2 regions of the Bacillus sp. FSL K6-6540 genome follow, and region 2 is predicted to be linked to the other one. Evidence: a T-box and tRNA genes for the amino acid it is inferred to sense, from the RefSeq annotation. Region 2 holds a T-box; the other holds one or more tRNA genes.
The links. The T-box of region 2 lies ahead of MHH82_RS07535 (arginine--tRNA ligase). A T-box ahead of a tRNA ligase gene usually reads a tRNA of that ligase, here a tRNA-Arg.

Region 1: it has a tRNA-Arg gene. The T-box ahead of MHH82_RS07535 (arginine--tRNA ligase) is inferred to sense a tRNA for this amino acid. The anticodon was not compared.

What each region holds. Positions count from the first base shown of each region.
Region 1 is NZ_JBBOXH010000002.1:1,468,763-1,472,142, reverse strand. Features, by position in the region: rRNA gene MHH82_RS39955 (23S ribosomal RNA) at 1-65, opposite strand, end outside; rRNA gene MHH82_RS39950 (16S ribosomal RNA) at 236-1,785, opposite strand; tRNA gene MHH82_RS39945 (tRNA-Gly) at 1,946-2,019, opposite strand; tRNA gene MHH82_RS39940 (tRNA-Arg) at 2,033-2,109, opposite strand; gene MHH82_RS39935 (manganese catalase family protein) at 2,436-3,290, shown strand; gene gmuG (mannan endo-1,4-beta-mannosidase) at 3,349-3,380, opposite strand, start outside.
Region 2 is NZ_JBBOXH010000001.1:1,757,060-1,760,439, reverse strand. Features, by position in the region: gene MHH82_RS07545 (EamA family transporter) at 1-194, shown strand, start outside; gene MHH82_RS07540 (class I SAM-dependent methyltransferase) at 339-1,103, shown strand; T-box leader at 1,162-1,386, shown strand; gene MHH82_RS07535 (arginine--tRNA ligase) at 1,444-3,306, shown strand.

The DNA.
Region 1 (3,380 bases), on a different contig from region 2:
TTCGTCCCGTCCTTCATCGGCTCCTAGTGCCAAGGCATCCACCGTGCGCCCTTTCTAACTTAACCGTTAAAAAGAATCACTATGTGATATCTTGTGTTACTAATTGAATGTGATGTCTACTGTTATCTAGTTTTCAAAGAACACGTTTCGAAGGAATGATCCTTCAAAACTAAACAAGACAGGGAACGTTCTGTTTATAAGACCCAAGGTCTTATATTCCGTATAATATCCTTAGAAAGGAGGTGATCCAGCCGCACCTTCCGATACGGCTACCTTGTTACGACTTCACCCCAATCATCTGTCCCACCTTCGGCGGCTGGCTCCTAAAAGGTTACCTCACCGACTTCGGGTGTTACAAACTCTCGTGGTGTGACGGGCGGTGTGTACAAGGCCCGGGAACGTATTCACCGCGGCATGCTGATCCGCGATTACTAGCGATTCCAGCTTCACGCAGTCGAGTTGCAGACTGCGATCCGAACTGAGAACAGATTTGTGGGATTGGCTTAACCTCGCGGTTTCGCTGCCCTTTGTTCTGTCCATTGTAGCACGTGTGTAGCCCAGGTCATAAGGGGCATGATGATTTGACGTCATCCCCACCTTCCTCCGGTTTGTCACCGGCAGTCACCTTAGAGTGCCCAACTGAATGCTGGCAACTAAGATCAAGGGTTGCGCTCGTTGCGGGACTTAACCCAACATCTCACGACACGAGCTGACGACAACCATGCACCACCTGTCACTCTGCCCCCGAAGGGGACGTCCTATCTCTAGGATTGTCAGAGGATGTCAAGACCTGGTAAGGTTCTTCGCGTTGCTTCGAATTAAACCACATGCTCCACCGCTTGTGCGGGCCCCCGTCAATTCCTTTGAGTTTCAGTCTTGCGACCGTACTCCCCAGGCGGAGTGCTTAATGCGTTAGCTGCAGCACTAAGGGGCGGAAACCCCCTAACACTTAGCACTCATCGTTTACGGCGTGGACTACCAGGGTATCTAATCCTGTTCGCTCCCCACGCTTTCGCTCCTCAGCGTCAGTTACAGACCAGAGAGTCGCCTTCGCCACTGGTGTTCCTCCACATCTCTACGCATTTCACCGCTACACGTGGAATTCCACTCTCCTCTTCTGCACTCAAGTTCCCCAGTTTCCAATGACCCTCCCCGGTTGAGCCGGGGGCTTTCACATCAGACTTAAGAAACCGCCTGCGAGCCCTTTACGCCCAATAATTCCGGACAACGCTTGCCACCTACGTATTACCGCGGCTGCTGGCACGTAGTTAGCCGTGGCTTTCTGGTTAGGTACCGTCAAGGTACCGCCCTATTCGAACGGTACTTGTTCTTCCCTAACAACAGAGCTTTACGATCCGAAAACCTTCATCACTCACGCGGCGTTGCTCCGTCAGACTTTCGTCCATTGCGGAAGATTCCCTACTGCCGCCTCCCGTAGGAGTCTGGGCCGTGTCTCAGTCCCAGTGTGGCCGATCACCCTCTCAGGTCGGCTACGCATCGTTGCCTTGGTGAGCCATTACCTCACCAACTAGCTAATGCGCCGCGGGTCCATCTGTAAGTGGTAGCCGAAGCCACCTTTTATGTTTGAACCATGCGGTTCAAACAACCATCCGGTATTAGCCCCGGTTTCCCGGAGTTATCCCAGTCTTACAGGCAGGTTACCCACGTGTTACTCACCCGTCCGCCGCTAACATCAGGGAGCAAGCTCCCATCTGTCCGCTCGACTTGCATGTATTAGGCACGCCGCCAGCGTTCGTCCTGAGCCAGGATCAAACTCTCCGATAAATGGATCACAGGTTAAGTTCACCGCATCCTGCGGCGACACCTGTGTGACCTGCGTCGTGCAGGCCCTAGTTTGACTGACTACGCACATTGCTGCGCGATTTATAAAAATGAATTAACAGGTACGTTTTGTCTTGTTTAGTTTTCAAAGATCATTCAATAATGGAGCGGGTGATGAGAATCGAACTCACGACATCAGCTTGGAAGGCTGAGGTTTTACCACTAAACTACACCCGCGTGGTATCTTAAATGGCGCGCCCGAGAGGAGTCGAACCCCTAACCTTTTGATCCGTAGTCAAACGCTCTATCCAATTGAGCTACGGGCGCTTATCAAGCGACTTAACTATCATACTATCATTTGATGGTGAAGTCAAGAAGTTTTTTAAAATGTTTTTTCGAATCTTTTTCAATTCGACTTTTCTTATTATACACATTTTTAAAATCTTGTAAACACCTCAGAAAAACTTTTTTTGTTTTTCGTTTTGTTTCACGCTGTTCATCAGCGACGTTTAATAATATACCATGCCTGTTTTATTTGGTCAACACTTTTTCTGTATTTTTTTATTCTCTTCTTTCCCCCCTTCTCATGTATATATTTTATCTCATCTTACAAATAATATAAGAAAATCTCTTAAGAAGAAATGAGGCGTGTTATGTATTACTACAAAGAGGAACTGATTAATATCATTAAACCGGACAAACCAGACCCGGCAGCTGCTAAGGTCCTGCAGGAGATATTAGGCGGTCATTACGGAGAAATGCGTACAATGATGCAGTTTTTTTTCCAAAGCTCTAATTTCAGAGGAAAGCAGAAACAGTACCGCGATCTGCTTCGCGGCATTTTTTTAGAGGAGATTGCCCACGTTGAACTGGTTCAAAACACAATCAATGCTTTATTAGATGAATCAGGCGGTGAAGGTGTCGGCAGTCAAGGTGCAGATCAAGCACCACTTAATGAAGCCGTTAAACATGCTAATCCTCATCATTATATTATTGGTGCGCAAAGTTCCCTTCCCGTTGATGCAGGGGGCAATCCGTGGAACGGGTCGTGGGTGTATAACCACGGAAACTTAATTACTGACCTGCTGGATAACCTGCTTCTTGAGTCGACAGGTGTGCTGCAAAAAACAAGAATTTATGAAATGAGCTCTAATCAGACGTTCCGCGAAACACTTGCTTTTCTGATTGTACGCGACAATGCTCACCAGAATGCATTCGCGAAAGCGCTCGAGACATTGGGCGTTGAGTGGGCGAAGCTCCTCCCTGTACCGAATTATGACATTAATAAATATCCTGAGTGCAGAAAGTATGTCGAATTAGGCTACCATAATGCACAGTTTAACTTTAGGTTGGATGAAACGAGAATCGGTGAAATCTATCAAGGGAAATCTCCAAGCCGAAATGGCGGAGAGTTGCAAGTAATAGATCCTCCGGCAGGGTTTCCCGTACCAGTGCTTCCTGAAATACCAAATGAACACAGTCCTGGGTTAGGCGATATGAATGCTTAATCCAGTGGGAAGGTGCTCAAGAAACTTCTTGAGCACCTTCTTATTGTACATTACTGATTCATTCAACGATTGGCGTTAAAGAATCGCCGT
Region 2 (3,380 bases):
GCGCGTTGTCCTGGCTGTTTTATTTTCTGGCGTTAAAATACGGCAAAGTATCGCAGGTAGGCCCTATCGATAAATTGAGCGTGGTTATTGCCGTGATCCTGGCCTTTGTGTTTCTGGGTGAGAAAATCTCCTGGATTAACGCAGCCGGCGTTGCACTCATTGCCGTTGGCGCGCTTCTTGTTGCCGTTAAATAGTCCTCTGCATAAAACCGCTGACAAAGCGGCTTTTTGTTCCCCCTCTTATTAGTTAAACCTATCAGCGTTATCGAATTTATATATTTCTAATTATAAGCCGATCATGTCACAATGAGGATAAATCATGCGTGGAGGGGTGTTGTTATGTCAGAGCAAGTATGGAAACCTTACGATTACGATCGACAGCTATCGTTTGTATCTGCTTATGGAAAAGGAGCTGCAGAGCTGCTGGCGCCTCAACCCGGAGAACGGATTCTCGATCTGGGCTGCGGAACCGGCGACTTGACTCATGAAATATCCAAATCGGGCGCACATGTAACCGGCATGGATTATTCCAGCGAGATGATTGAGCGGGCCAAAAGCAAATATCCTGGACTTCCGTTTTTGACCGGGGATGGCGAGAACTTCGAAACCGAAACGCCATACGATGCCGTCTTCTCAAACGCGGCCCTGCACTGGATGAAGGATGCTGAAGGCGTGGTACGCTCCGTACATAGAGCCCTTAAGCCCGGCGGCCGATTCGTTGCCGAGTTCGGAGGCAAAGGGAATATTGACGGCATCTACCAAGCCTTGAAAACCGTGTTCGCCGATCATTATGGAATCGATGCGGACGCCCGGAATCCGTGGTATTTTCCTAGTCTTGGGCAGTATGCCAGCCTGCTTGAAGCCCAAGGGTTCCGCGTGCATCTCGCCCATCATTTCGACCGTCCCACGCGATTGTCCGAAGGCAAGGACGGCATAAAGCATTGGCTGCTGCATTTTGGCGATTGCTTTTTTGCCGGATTCTCGGCTGAATCGAAGGAAGAAGCGATCGCTCGCATCAGCCTAGCTGCTCAATCGACGCTATGGCAAGAGGATGCTTTCTACGCGGATTACCGGCGCCTGCGAGTATTTGCAGAAAAGATTTAGCCATTGGGGGGTTGCTTTTCTAAATAGAATGGTTATAATATGAAAAAACTTGAGAATATTATTTTCGTTGATTGGGAGAGTAACTGCACTGACTTTAGTCCAAGCGAGCCGGGAGGGTGGAAACCGGTACAAAGTCGGCCGTGAAGCGGACCCAGGAGATGGCCTTCCGAAGCAGCATGCTGTAGGGAGCCCCGGCTTACGCCGTTATCGTATGAAGGTGGTTAGACCCTTGCGGGGTTTAACAACAAGAGTGGTACCGCGAGCACAAGTCCTCGTCTCTTTAGGAGATGAGGGCTTTTTTGGTTTTCCGAGTCGTTTTATTTTTTAAGGGGGATTTACCGTGTTAAGTCATAAGATTATTTCGAGCCTTCAACAAGCCGTGAACCAGGTCTGCGAAGCTTACGGCACCAAACTGCCGGAGTCCACTCCGATCCGGATCGAGCAGCCTGCCAGCATGGAGCATGGGGATTACGCAACCAACGTTGCGATGCAGCTTGCGAAGGTGCTCCGCAAGGCTCCCCTGCAAATCGCCGAGCTGATCCAAGCCGAGCTGGAGCAGGACGCATCCTACAAACAGCTCGTCCGCTCGACTGAGATTGTCGCTCCGGGCTTTATGAATCTGCGCATCGATTGGGAGTATTGGGCGAGCCACCATTTTGAACTCCCCCCGGCAGCTAACGAAAAGATCGTCATTGAGCACACGTCCATCAACCCGAATAAGTCCGCCCATATCGGGCATCTTCGAAATTCCTGTATCGGAGATACGCTCGTGAGATTGATGAGGAAGCTGGGATATGAGGTCGAGGTGCATAATTATATCGACGACCTGGGCAATCAGCTGGCGGATACGGTGGTCGGCTTGCTCCACACGCCGCTGACGAAGGAGCATGCCCGGTTCGGCGATTACTGCTGGGACGTGTATTCAAGCACCAATAAAGCCTACGAAAGGGAGCCGGGGCTGGTTCAGCATCGGACCGAGGTTCTGCACGCATTGGAAGAGGGCAATCAGAACCTTTCCTGGATTGGACTGCTTGTTGCCGAGCGAATCGTTAAGGAGCATCTTGAGGAGATGAAGCAGTTCGGCATTGAATACGATCTGCTTGTATGGGAGAGCAGCATTGTTAGGGAGGGATTCTGGGCGTCCGCGTTCGAGCTGTTGAAGAATACCCCGCTTTTCCATCAGGAAACCGAGGGTAAACTTGCAGGCTGCTGGGTGCTCAAGCAATCAGGAACCGAAGCCGGAGACGAGGCGGAGTCGGACCACAGCATCGATAAAGTGCTGGTGCGCTCCAATGGCATCCTGACTTACACCGCCAAGGACATCGCCTACCACTTGTGGAAATACGGCGTGCTTTCCAATGATTTTGTATATAAAAAATTCACCGACGAGGTTTGGACGACGAGTTCGCACGGCGAGGAGCGTTCTTACGGCAAAGCGGACATGGTCATCAACGTCATTGATTACAGGCAGCAGTACCCGCAGGCGATGGTGAAGCAGGCTTTGGAAGGCCTGGGCTTCCAACAAGAGGCTGAGAAGCTGCGCCATGTCAGTTACGGCGTCGTCTCGTTAAGCCCTTCCGCTGCAGCGGATCTCGGCATCGATACTTCCGACGGTAAGGCATCCTATGCGATGTCCGGACGACAGGGAATCGGGATCAAAATCACCGAGCTTATTCATCAAGTAGCCAAGGTCATCGAGGACACCCGATCCGATAAAAACGGTTTGTCCAGCCATGCGATCGCAACCGCCTCCATCCGTTACTACCTGCTTCGCTTTGCACTGCAAACCGAGGTGGTGTTCGATCTGAAGCAGGCCACTGAAATATCGGGGAATACGGGGGTATATTTGCTCTATTCCTACGCGCGTGCACTCAGCGTGCTTAATAAGGCTCAAGAAGCCGAGGTTACGCCGTCTGTGCCTGCCCGGTTCCCTGCCATGGAAAAAGCGGAACATGCGCTGCTGCGGCATATCAGCACCTGGCATGATACCTTATATGCTGCCGGACGGGATCTATCTCCTAGTGCCATTTGCAACTTCACCTATGAGCTGTGCTCCCTGTTCAACAATTTTTACTCGGCATGCCCGATTCTGAAGGCGAAGGAGGAAGTGCTCCAATTCCGCGTATGGCTCACTTCCTTATTCAAGAACACCCTTGGCGAAGCGCTGGAGGTGCTGGGTTTGCCTACTCCGAGCCGGATGTAAATTCACTCTGATGAATGAGCGGATCATGCCTAATAAAAAAGCCACCGTACTATTATGTTGATCAAGTACGGTGG